3 regions of the Cytobacillus sp. FSL M8-0252 genome follow, and region 2 is predicted to be linked to each of the others. Evidence: a T-box and tRNA genes for the amino acid it is inferred to sense, from the RefSeq annotation. Region 2 holds a T-box; the other regions hold tRNA genes.
The links. The T-box of region 2 lies ahead of trpS (tryptophan--tRNA ligase). A T-box ahead of a tRNA ligase gene usually reads a tRNA of that ligase, here a tRNA-Trp.

Region 1: it encodes a tRNA-Trp, which carries the amino acid that the T-box ahead of trpS (tryptophan--tRNA ligase) is inferred to sense. The anticodon was not compared.
Region 3: it encodes a tRNA-Trp, which carries the amino acid that the T-box ahead of trpS (tryptophan--tRNA ligase) is inferred to sense. The anticodon was not compared.

What each region holds. Positions count from the first base shown of each region.
Region 1 covers NZ_JBBOWZ010000001.1:3,969,900-3,973,140, forward strand. The annotation lists gene MKX83_RS20050 (FixH family protein) at 1-270, opposite strand, end outside; tRNA gene MKX83_RS20055 (tRNA-Arg) at 574-647, opposite strand; tRNA gene MKX83_RS20060 (tRNA-Asn) at 663-737, opposite strand; tRNA gene MKX83_RS20065 (tRNA-Ile) at 748-824, opposite strand; tRNA gene MKX83_RS20070 (tRNA-Gly) at 832-902, opposite strand; tRNA gene MKX83_RS20075 (tRNA-Leu) at 920-1,001, opposite strand; tRNA gene MKX83_RS20080 (tRNA-Cys) at 1,006-1,076, opposite strand; tRNA gene MKX83_RS20085 (tRNA-Gln) at 1,081-1,152, opposite strand; tRNA gene MKX83_RS20090 (tRNA-His) at 1,169-1,244, opposite strand; tRNA gene MKX83_RS20095 (tRNA-Trp) at 1,251-1,324, opposite strand; tRNA gene MKX83_RS20100 (tRNA-Tyr) at 1,328-1,411, opposite strand; tRNA gene MKX83_RS20105 (tRNA-Phe) at 1,425-1,500, opposite strand; tRNA gene MKX83_RS20110 (tRNA-Asp) at 1,520-1,596, opposite strand; tRNA gene MKX83_RS20115 (tRNA-Met) at 1,600-1,673, opposite strand; tRNA gene MKX83_RS20120 (tRNA-Ser) at 1,688-1,780, opposite strand; tRNA gene MKX83_RS20125 (tRNA-Met) at 1,797-1,870, opposite strand; tRNA gene MKX83_RS20130 (tRNA-Ala) at 1,897-1,972, opposite strand; tRNA gene MKX83_RS20135 (tRNA-Pro) at 1,986-2,062, opposite strand; tRNA gene MKX83_RS20140 (tRNA-Arg) at 2,071-2,144, opposite strand; tRNA gene MKX83_RS20145 (tRNA-Gly) at 2,148-2,222, opposite strand; tRNA gene MKX83_RS20150 (tRNA-Leu) at 2,246-2,327, opposite strand; tRNA gene MKX83_RS20155 (tRNA-Lys) at 2,337-2,412, opposite strand; tRNA gene MKX83_RS20160 (tRNA-Thr) at 2,427-2,502, opposite strand; tRNA gene MKX83_RS20165 (tRNA-Val) at 2,518-2,593, opposite strand; tRNA gene MKX83_RS20170 (tRNA-Glu) at 2,598-2,672, opposite strand; rRNA gene rrf (5S ribosomal RNA) at 2,703-2,819, opposite strand; rRNA gene MKX83_RS20180 (23S ribosomal RNA) at 3,090-3,241, opposite strand, start outside.
Region 2 covers NZ_JBBOWZ010000001.1:1,750,971-1,754,211, reverse strand. The annotation lists gene MKX83_RS09030 (peptide ABC transporter substrate-binding protein) at 1-715, opposite strand, end outside; T-box leader at 1,230-1,428, shown strand; gene trpS (tryptophan--tRNA ligase) at 1,490-2,509, shown strand; gene MKX83_RS09020 (YjbA family protein) at 2,525-3,241, opposite strand, start outside.
Region 3 covers NZ_JBBOWZ010000001.1:1,544,659-1,547,899, reverse strand. The annotation lists gene MKX83_RS08040 (ABC transporter ATP-binding protein) at 1-310, opposite strand, end outside; tRNA gene MKX83_RS08035 (tRNA-Gly) at 649-719, opposite strand; tRNA gene MKX83_RS08030 (tRNA-Leu) at 723-805, opposite strand; tRNA gene MKX83_RS08025 (tRNA-Leu) at 827-915, opposite strand; tRNA gene MKX83_RS08020 (tRNA-Cys) at 947-1,020, opposite strand; tRNA gene MKX83_RS08015 (tRNA-Gly) at 1,040-1,114, opposite strand; tRNA gene MKX83_RS08010 (tRNA-Gln) at 1,120-1,194, opposite strand; tRNA gene MKX83_RS08005 (tRNA-His) at 1,241-1,316, opposite strand; tRNA gene MKX83_RS08000 (tRNA-Trp) at 1,323-1,396, opposite strand; tRNA gene MKX83_RS07995 (tRNA-Tyr) at 1,400-1,483, opposite strand; tRNA gene MKX83_RS07990 (tRNA-Thr) at 1,495-1,567, opposite strand; tRNA gene MKX83_RS07985 (tRNA-Phe) at 1,571-1,646, opposite strand; tRNA gene MKX83_RS07980 (tRNA-Asp) at 1,701-1,777, opposite strand; tRNA gene MKX83_RS07975 (tRNA-Met) at 1,781-1,854, opposite strand; tRNA gene MKX83_RS07970 (tRNA-Val) at 1,865-1,940, opposite strand; tRNA gene MKX83_RS07965 (tRNA-Glu) at 1,945-2,019, opposite strand; tRNA gene MKX83_RS07960 (tRNA-Ser) at 2,035-2,128, opposite strand; tRNA gene MKX83_RS07955 (tRNA-Asn) at 2,131-2,205, opposite strand; rRNA gene rrf (5S ribosomal RNA) at 2,225-2,342, opposite strand; rRNA gene MKX83_RS07945 (23S ribosomal RNA) at 2,572-3,241, opposite strand, start outside.

The DNA.
Region 1 (3,241 bases), 2.2 Mb from region 2:
TATTAATTCACCATTATCCTTTTTCCCATCTTCCCACAATTCAAATTTTACTTCATCTGCATCTTCCACAGACTCGTCTCCCTGAGTAACAGTAACTTCCAAGCGTACTTCTTCGTTCCTTTTAATCTGACTTGGTATCGAGATACTGGCATCGATTGCAGCAGGAACTGATCCTTCCCCACCACTAGAGTTTGCATCATTCTCTGCATTTCCACAAGCAGCAAGAAAAATAATCATAATTACAGAAAAGGTTGATATCCACTTCTTCATAAAAAGCCCCTCTTTCTTAAACATCTAATCTTTCTCATCTATATTACTAATAATATGTGTTAGAAAAGTGAAATAATTTGTTAATGAGAGAAATATGTAAAATAAAGAAAATATAGGTATAAAAAAAGATTTATTTGGAGAAACTTCTATTACAAGTGTAAATCCCCCTTTTTAGCTTCCATTCATGGAAGCTTTTTTTTTGTACTTATCTACAAAGCTTTCAACTAGATGCCTAGAAGCTTAATTTAAAATTAATCATACAAAAAAAGCTCATAAACCTTATAGAAGATTTAAGAGCTTTGACGCGCCTTAGAGGATTCGAACCTCTGACCCACAGCTTAGAAGGCTGTTGCTCTATCCAGCTGAGCTAAAGGCGCAAACTAAAATATGTATGGCTCCGCAGGTAGGATTCGAACCTACGACCGTTCGGTTAACAGCCGAATGCTCTACCACTGAGCTACTGCGGAATAATATAAATGGTGGGCCTAAATGGACTCGAACCATCGACCTCACGCTTATCAGGCGTGCGCTCTAACCAGCTGAGCTATAGGCCCCTATTTAAGCGGGTGAAGGGAATCGAACCCTCATCATCAGCTTGGAAGGCTGAGGTTTTACCACTAAACTACACCCGCATTTAAGAACTTCAACATACCGGTGGTCGGGGTCGAACCGACACTCCCGAAGGAACACGATTTTGAGTCGTGCGCGTCTGCCAATTCCGCCACACCGGCATAAAGGCAACACCCGGATTTGAACCGGGGATAAAGGTTTTGCAGACCTCTGCCTTACCACTTGGCTATGCTGCCATAACTGGGCTAGTAGGGTTCGAACCTACGAATGACGGAATCAAAATCCGTTGCCTTACCACTTGGCTATAGCCCAATAAAATGTTTAAAAATGGGGCGGCTGATGGGAATCGAACCCACGAATGTCGGAACCACAATCCGATGCGTTAACCACTTCGCCACAACCGCCATAATTGGCAGGGGTAGTAGGAATCGAACCCACATCAAAGGTTTTGGAGACCTTCGTTTTACCATTAAACTATACCCCTAGATGGTGGAGGGGGGCAGATTCGAACTGCCGAACCCGAAGGAGCGGATTTACAGTCCGCCGCGTTTAGCCACTTCGCTACCCCTCCAAAAAAGACTAAATGGTGGCTCAGGACGGAATCGAACCGCCGACACAAGGATTTTCAGTCCTTTGCTCTACCGACTGAGCTACTGAGCCAAAATAATAAATATGTAAATGGCGGTCCGGACGGGACTCGAACCCGCGACCTCCTGCGTGACAGGCAGGCATTCTAACCAACTGAACTACCGGACCAGATTGCGGGGGCAGGATTTGAACCTGCGACCTTCGGGTTATGAGCCCGACGAGCTACCGGACTGCTCCACCCCGCGATAATAAATATTAATGGCGGAGGAAGAGGGATTCGAACCCCCGCGGGCTTTAACACCCCTGTCGGTTTTCAAGACCGATCCCTTCAGCCAGACTTGGGTATTCCTCCATTAATAAAAAAGCAATAGCGGCGGAGGGGATCGAACCCCCGACCTCACGGGTATGAACCGTACGCTCTAGCCAGCTGAGCTACACCGCCATAAAATATATTGTTAAAAATTAAATTGGTGGAGCCTAGCGGGATCGAACCGCTGACCTCCTGCGTGCAAAGCAGGCGCTCTCCCAGCTGAGCTAAGGCCCCTAAAAAGTATTCGTGGTCGGGAAGACAGGATTCGAACCTGCGACCCCTTGGTCCCAAACCAAGTGCTCTACCAAGCTGAGCTACTTCCCGAAATAAAACGCGCCCGAGAGGAGTCGAACCCCTAACCTTTTGATCCGTAGTCAAACGCTCTATCCAATTGAGCTACGGGCGCATATGGAGCGGAAGACGGGATTCGAACCCGCGACCCTCACCTTGGCAAGGTGATGTTCTACCACTGAACTACTTCCGCAAATATTCATTATAAAATACTAATGCGGGTGAAGGGAGTCGAACCCCCACGCCTTGCGGCGCCAGATCCTAAGTCTGGTGCGTCTGCCAATTCCGCCACACCCGCAAATATAAATGGTGAGCCATGAAGGACTCGAACCTTCGACCCTCTGATTAAAAGTCAGATGCTCTACCAACTGAGCTAATGGCTCGTACAAAGGACGAGTGGTGCCGGCCAGAGGACTTGAACCCCCAACCTACTGATTACAAGTCAGTTGCTCTACCAATTGAGCTAGGCCGGCAAATAAACACAAAAATGGTGGAGGATGACGGGATCGAACCGCCGACCCTCTGCTTGTAAGGCAGATGCTCTCCCAGCTGAGCTAATCCTCCAAAATGGTGACCCCTACGGGATTCGAACCCGTGTTACCGCCGTGAAAGGGCGGTGTCTTAACCGCTTGACCAAGGGGCCAAAAAATAACCCCAAAAATTGGGGTAGTTTGCCCGGCAGCGTCCTACTCTCACAAGGGGACAGCCCCTAACTACCATCGGCGCTGAGAAGCTTAACTTCCGTGTTCGGTATGGGAACGGGTGTGACCTTCTCGCTATCGCCACCGGACTATGAAATTGTAAGGGAATCGTTCCCTCAAAACTAGGTAATGTTGAAGAAGATATTTATGAGTAATCGCCTATGCGTTGCTGATGCGACTACTTACGTAGTGCTGTCTAGCTGCGGCGGCTTGGAGCCGCCCGCATTTCGTATTGTCCAGCTACAGCGCCTAGGTGCTCGAGGTCATAAGTCAAATTTGTCATGAGGTTAAAGAACAAGCTCCTGTCAAATCTGTCTTATGCTTGTCGCACCTGTGCAAGGCGCTTTCGCTTTTCGTTTTTGGTTAAGTCCTCGATCGATTAGTATTAGTCAGCTACATGTGTCGCCACACTTCCACCTCTAACCTATCAACCTGATCATCTTTCAGGGATCTTACTAGCTTGCGCTATGGGAAATCTCATCTCGAGGGGGGCTTCATGCTTAGATGCTTT
Region 2 (3,241 bases):
AATAAGTGTCGCTCTTTTCAAGAGTGATTTGGTCACTATGAGACCATTCAGCTAAGTGGAAAGGTCCGTTTGTCGTATAATTTTCACCAGCATCTGTTGCCCAGTCTGGATTTTCTTTTGCGATTTTACTATTTACTGGTAAATAAGTATAGAAAGCTGTTAGTTCAAGAAAGTAAGGTGTTGGGTTTGCTAGTGTAACTTCTAAAGTTTTTTCATCTACAGCTTTAACGCCAACATCATCTAAGCTACCTTCTCCTGTGTTAGCAGCTTCTGCACCTTCAACATAATATAGTTGATACGCATATGTTGATTGATTAGCTGGGTCTAATGCCCATTTCCATGCATATTCGAAATCTTCTGCAGTTACAGGATCTCCATTTGACCATTGTGCATCTTCACGGATATTAAATGTGTATGTTTTTTGGTCTTCTGAGATTTCCCAATCTTCTGCCATAGCGGCTGCTGGTTTATCGTCTTGACCAATTCGAGTTAATCCTTCTAATACGTTACGAAGAACAGTACCAGAAGTAGAATCTTCAGCCAAACCTGGATTTAATGAAGGTGGTTCAGTATTAATATTTACTTTTAATTCTTGAGGTACATCACTACCTCCATCGCCACCATCTGCATTGTCATCGCCTCCGCCAGCGCAAGCTGCTAGAACCATGCTAGCTAAAAGTAGCATACTTAAAAAGATTGACCATCTTTTTTTCACGGTGAAACCCCCTATTTTTAATTCAAACGATTCTTCACAGAAATAACAGTTGTTCACATAGAGTAGATTGATGAAAAAATCAAACAATTTTTATTATAAAAAAAGAGTTGATTCCTTTATGCATACTAAGGAAAGTAAGTTTATTTTGATAGAACAAATTCCCTCTATTCAGATAATTCAGCTTGAATATTAAAATTTGTATCTATTAGACTACGATAAACTCACCTTTTCATCATTCCATCTACCTGTAACCGAACAAAATGTAATATGTTTGTAAAGATGTCGTTTGGTAGGTTTTATTATAGTTTCTTTAAAAGTTTATTTCAAGCCCGTTTTAAATAATCTAAATTATCTATATTTTTTCAAAAAAATGTCGAAACATGTATTATTATTGTCATGTAAGGGTTTTCATAAGTTTTTATTGGTATATAACAAATAAAAATTTTTTTTGCTGTTATAACGCTCACTTGATTTACTTCTACATATATTATATTATGATTACAAATAAATAATACAAATTGCTGTGAGAAAAGAGTAGTACATTTAAGATGGTTTTAAGAGAGCTTATGGTAGGTGAGAATAAGCAACCTATTAAATCGAATGGACTTTTTGAGCATGAATATATCGATTCACGTTAGACTAACGTTATCTGTCTTTAAGAGATTCACATATGTGAATAATTAGGGTGGCACCGCGGACCATTCGTCCCTAGATTTTTTAGGGATGAGTGGTCTTTTTATATGTTCATTTCTCATAGCAAATAGGAGGATTATGATGAAAAAAACACTCTTTTCTGGTATTCAACCCAGTGGAACAATAACAATTGGTAACTATATCGGGGCATTAAGACAGTTTGTTGAGCTGCAAAATGAGTATGATTGCTACTTTTGTATCGTCGATCAACATGCTATCACTGTTCCACAGGATCGCTTACAACTAAGAAACAATATCCGTAGCCTAGCAGCACTTTATGTTGCGGTAGGCTTAGATCCTAATAAGGCAACTCTATTCGTTCAATCCGAAGTACCTGCACATGCACAAGCCGCATGGATGTTACAATGTATTTCTTATATCGGTGAGTTAGAAAGAATGACGCAGTTTAAAGATAAATCTGCTGGTAAAGAAGCTGTCTCAGCAGGCTTATTAACCTACCCACCACTAATGGCTGGAGATATCCTATTATATGGTACAGATATTGTCCCGGTTGGAGAAGATCAGAAACAGCATTTAGAATTAACAAGAGACTTAGCAGAAAGATTCAACAAAAAATACAATGACATCTTTACGATTCCAGAAGTAAGCATTCCAAAAGTGGGCGCACGAATCATGTCACTTCAAGATCCAACGAAAAAAATGAGTAAATCTGACCCTAATAAAAAAGGATTTATCTCTATTTTGGATGAACCGAAACAAATTGAGAAGAAAATTAAAAGCGCTGTAACAGATTCTGATGGCATCGTTGCTTTTGACAAAGAGAATAAACCTGGCGTTTCAAATTTATTAACGATTTACTCGATATTCTCAGGTGAATCAATTGAAAATATTGTGAATAAATATGAAGGAAAAGGGTACGGTGATTTTAAAGGGGATTTAGCTACAGTAATTATTAGCCACTTAAAACCTATTCAAGATAAATATCATCATCTCATGGAATCAGCAGAATTAGATGAGATATTAGATGCAGGAGCAGAAAATGCCAATAAAGTTGCAGGTAAAATGGTTAAAAAGATGGAAAACGCTATGGGATTAGGAAGAAAAAGGAAACAAAAAAAAGGGACGTTCAAATTAAATTGAGCGTCCCTTTTTGATTTAATTTACCTTTGAACCATTTTCCATTTCCCATAACTTTTCAAAAAAAGGTTGTCCTTTAATGATATTCTCACAAAATCTTTCATGTTTCTTAGACCAACCTATCTTACTGTCTTCATATAAATTCATCCATGCATCATGGAAACCCATTGATTGAATACTTTTATACTCTTCAGGCATCCATTCTGTAAACCAATAGCGAATTTCCGCTTCATTTTCTGAACTATGAAGTTGATCTAGTGCCATAAACATTAATTGTTTGAGCTGCCTTTCCTTCCTTGTCAGGCCTTTCATTAATTCTGGATCTGGAGAAAGAATGTGAAAACTTTTTAGACTCGGCTTTTGTTCAAAAGTATATTCCATTTCATCGTGATTAGAAATCATTTCATATGTAAGTTGTTCTTGTCTTGGTATCAATCTACTCTTTCGAATTGGAATATGATACCCTATTGTATCAACGGCCATAATGCTTGTCCCATCAGTAATGACAAAACAATAATCCAATTGCACTCTTTCATGATTTTTTCTTAAATACGCTTTTTGATACACGTCATTCAATAGCTGTTGTGGTAATTCAGATAAATCATTTTCAATATAATGAAATAGTGCTGGTGTGATCCTTAGTAATGGTACTTGATCCAATAATTCAACTGCATCATCTTTTCGCCATTCATGAAATTGACAAACATTGTAACCATTCTCTTCCCCTTCAAACCA
Region 3 (3,241 bases), 210 kb from region 2:
GAAATCTTCCATAAGATACTAGCTCTGAAACCGTTAAGCCTTCAGGAGCATCAGGAGATTGAGGAAGAATGGCCATTTTTTGTGCAATCGCTTTTGTCGATTCCTTACTGATTTGCTTACCATCAAGATATACAGACCCAGCTTTGGCTTGGATAATTCTTGCAATCGTCTTTAAGACAGTCGATTTACCACAACCATTCGGCCCAATAATAGCCGTAATCTCACCGTCTGGTATCATCATGTTTAAGTTCTTCACAATCTCTCTATCACCGTATGCAATTCTTAAGTCTTCAGTAAATAATCTAGACAAGGTCATTCACTCCATCCGAACATTTTAGATCATCATCATGTCATTGATAATGATTATCAACTTCAAAGAAAATTTTATCTAATAAAAGCTATCCTGTCAACCATCAATCCGAAAAGTTTTCATTTCCAACATATTTCTTGTTAACCAACCTGTATTCTGCATATATTTTTTAAGGAGAATGCATTTCTCGTTACTGAAGCCTTTCATCCATTCTCTTCACTCATTATGCACTTCGTTAAGGTTAGTAAAAAACAACAAAACTAATCACTTCAACTAAAAAAAACTGTAGACAATCTGCTAATAAATAGAGATTGTCTACAGTCCTTAACTTCCATATAAGCGGGTGAAGGGAATCGAACCCTCATCATCAGCTTGGAAGGCTGAGGTTTTACCACTAAACTACACCCGCAAATACCGGTGGTCGGGGTCGAACCGACACTCCGTGATGGAACACGATTTTGAGTCGTGCGCGTCTGCCAATTCCGCCACACCGGCAAATATTCTTTTATTTAATTATGGTGCCGAGGACCGGAATCGAACCGGTACGGTAGTCACCTACCGCAGGATTTTAAGTCCTGTGCGTCTGCCAGTTCCGCCACCCCGGCATGAGGTGTATAAAAATGAGTGAATATGTATTGGAGGCGGCAACCGGATTTGAACCGGTGGTGAAGGTTTTGCAGACCTCTGCCTTACCACTTGGCTATGCCGCCATCAATATAAATAACTACTTGGAGCGGAAGACGGGATTCGAACCCGCGACCCTCACCTTGGCAAGGTGATGTTCTACCACTGAACTACTTCCGCAGATCTGGCTGGGCTAGCAGGGTTCGAACCTGCGAATGACGGAATCAAAATCCGTTGCCTTACCACTTGGCTATAGCCCATTTGTATATTCTATGCATGAAAGCAAAAAATGTGAATTTAAAATAATGGGGCGGCTGATGGGAATCGAACCCACGAATGTCGGAACCACAATCCGATGCGTTAACCACTTCGCCACAACCGCCATAATTGGCAGGGGTAGTAGGAATCGAACCCACATCAAAGGTTTTGGAGACCTTCGTTTTACCATTAAACTATACCCCTAGATGGTGGAGGGGGGCAGATTCGAACTGCCGAACCCGAAGGAGCGGATTTACAGTCCGCCGCGTTTAGCCACTTCGCTACCCCTCCATAAAAAACAATGCCGGCCAGAGGACTTGAACCCCCAACCTACTGATTACAAGTCAGTTGCTCTACCAATTGAGCTAGGCCGGCAAATGGTGGCTCAGGACGGAATCGAACCGCCGACACAAGGATTTTCAGTCCTTTGCTCTACCGACTGAGCTACTGAGCCAAAACTTATACGTTTTACAATATGTTTTAAATTAATTTGTGTGAATTTATGTAGTGGCGGTCCGGACGGGACTCGAACCCGCGACCTCCTGCGTGACAGGCAGGCATTCTAACCAACTGAACTACCGGACCAAATTGCGGGGGCAGGATTTGAACCTGCGACCTTCGGGTTATGAGCCCGACGAGCTACCGGACTGCTCCACCCCGCGATAATATGAATGGTGGAGGATGACGGGATCGAACCGCCGACCCTCTGCTTGTAAGGCAGATGCTCTCCCAGCTGAGCTAATCCTCCAAAATGGTGACCCCTACGGGATTCGAACCCGTGTTACCGCCGTGAAAGGGCGGTGTCTTAACCGCTTGACCAAGGGGCCAATTTATATGTTTAATGGCGGAGAGCAAGGGATTTGAACCCTTGAGACGGCTATAAACCGCCTACACGATTTCCAATCGTGCTCCTTCGGCCAGCTCGGACAGCTCTCCATTGGCTCCGCAGGTAGGATTCGAACCTACGACCGTTCGGTTAACAGCCGAATGCTCTACCACTGAGCTACTGCGGAATAATTTAATAGTATGTATGCCCGGCAACTTCCTACTCTCACAAGGGGACAGCCCCTAACTACCATCGGCGCTTTAGAAGCTTAACTTCCGTGTTCGGTATGGGAACGGGTGTGACCTTCTCGCTATCGCCACCGGACTTTTTAAAGACATATATTATTATAACGTCTTTAATAAAATTTTCAAGAGAAATTTTAAATCATTCTCTGAAAACTAGGTAATGTTGAAGAAGATTGTTTTGAGTAATCGCCTGAATGCGTGCTGACGCGACTACTTACGTAGTGCTGTCTAGCTGCGGCGGCTTGAAGCCGCCCGCATTTCGTATTGTCCAGCTACAGCGCCTAGGTAGGCGCTTTCGCTTTTCGTTTTTGGTTAAGTCCTCGATCGATTAGTATTAGTCAGCTGCATGTGTCGCCACACTTCCACCTCTAACCTATCAACCTGATCATCTTTCAGGGATCTTACTAGCTTGCGCTATGGGAAATCTCATCTCGAGGGGGGCTTCATGCTTAGATGCTTTCAGCACTTATCCCTTCCGCACATAGCTACCCAGCGATGCCTTTGGCAAGACAACTGGTACACCAGCGGTGCGTCCATCCCGGTCCTCTCGTACTAAGGACAGCTCCTCTCAAATTTCCTGCGCCCACGACGGATAGGGACCGAACTGTCTCACGACGTTCTGAACCCAGCTCGCGTACCGCTTTAATGGGCGAACAGCCCAACCCTTGGGACCGACTACAGCCCCAGGATGCGATGAGCCGACATCGAGGTGCCAAACCTCCCCGTCGATGTGGACTCTTGGGGGAGATAAGCCTGTTATCCCCGGGGTAGCTTTTATCCGTTGAGCGATGGCCCTTCCATGCGGAACCACCGGATCACTAAGCCCGACTTTCGTCCCTGCTCGACTTGTAGGTCTCGCAGTCAAGCTCCCTTGTGCCTTTACACTCTACGAATGATTTCCAACCATTCTGAGGGAACCTTTGGGCGCCTCCGTTACTCTTTAGGAGGCGACCGCCCCAGTCAAACTGCCCACCTGAC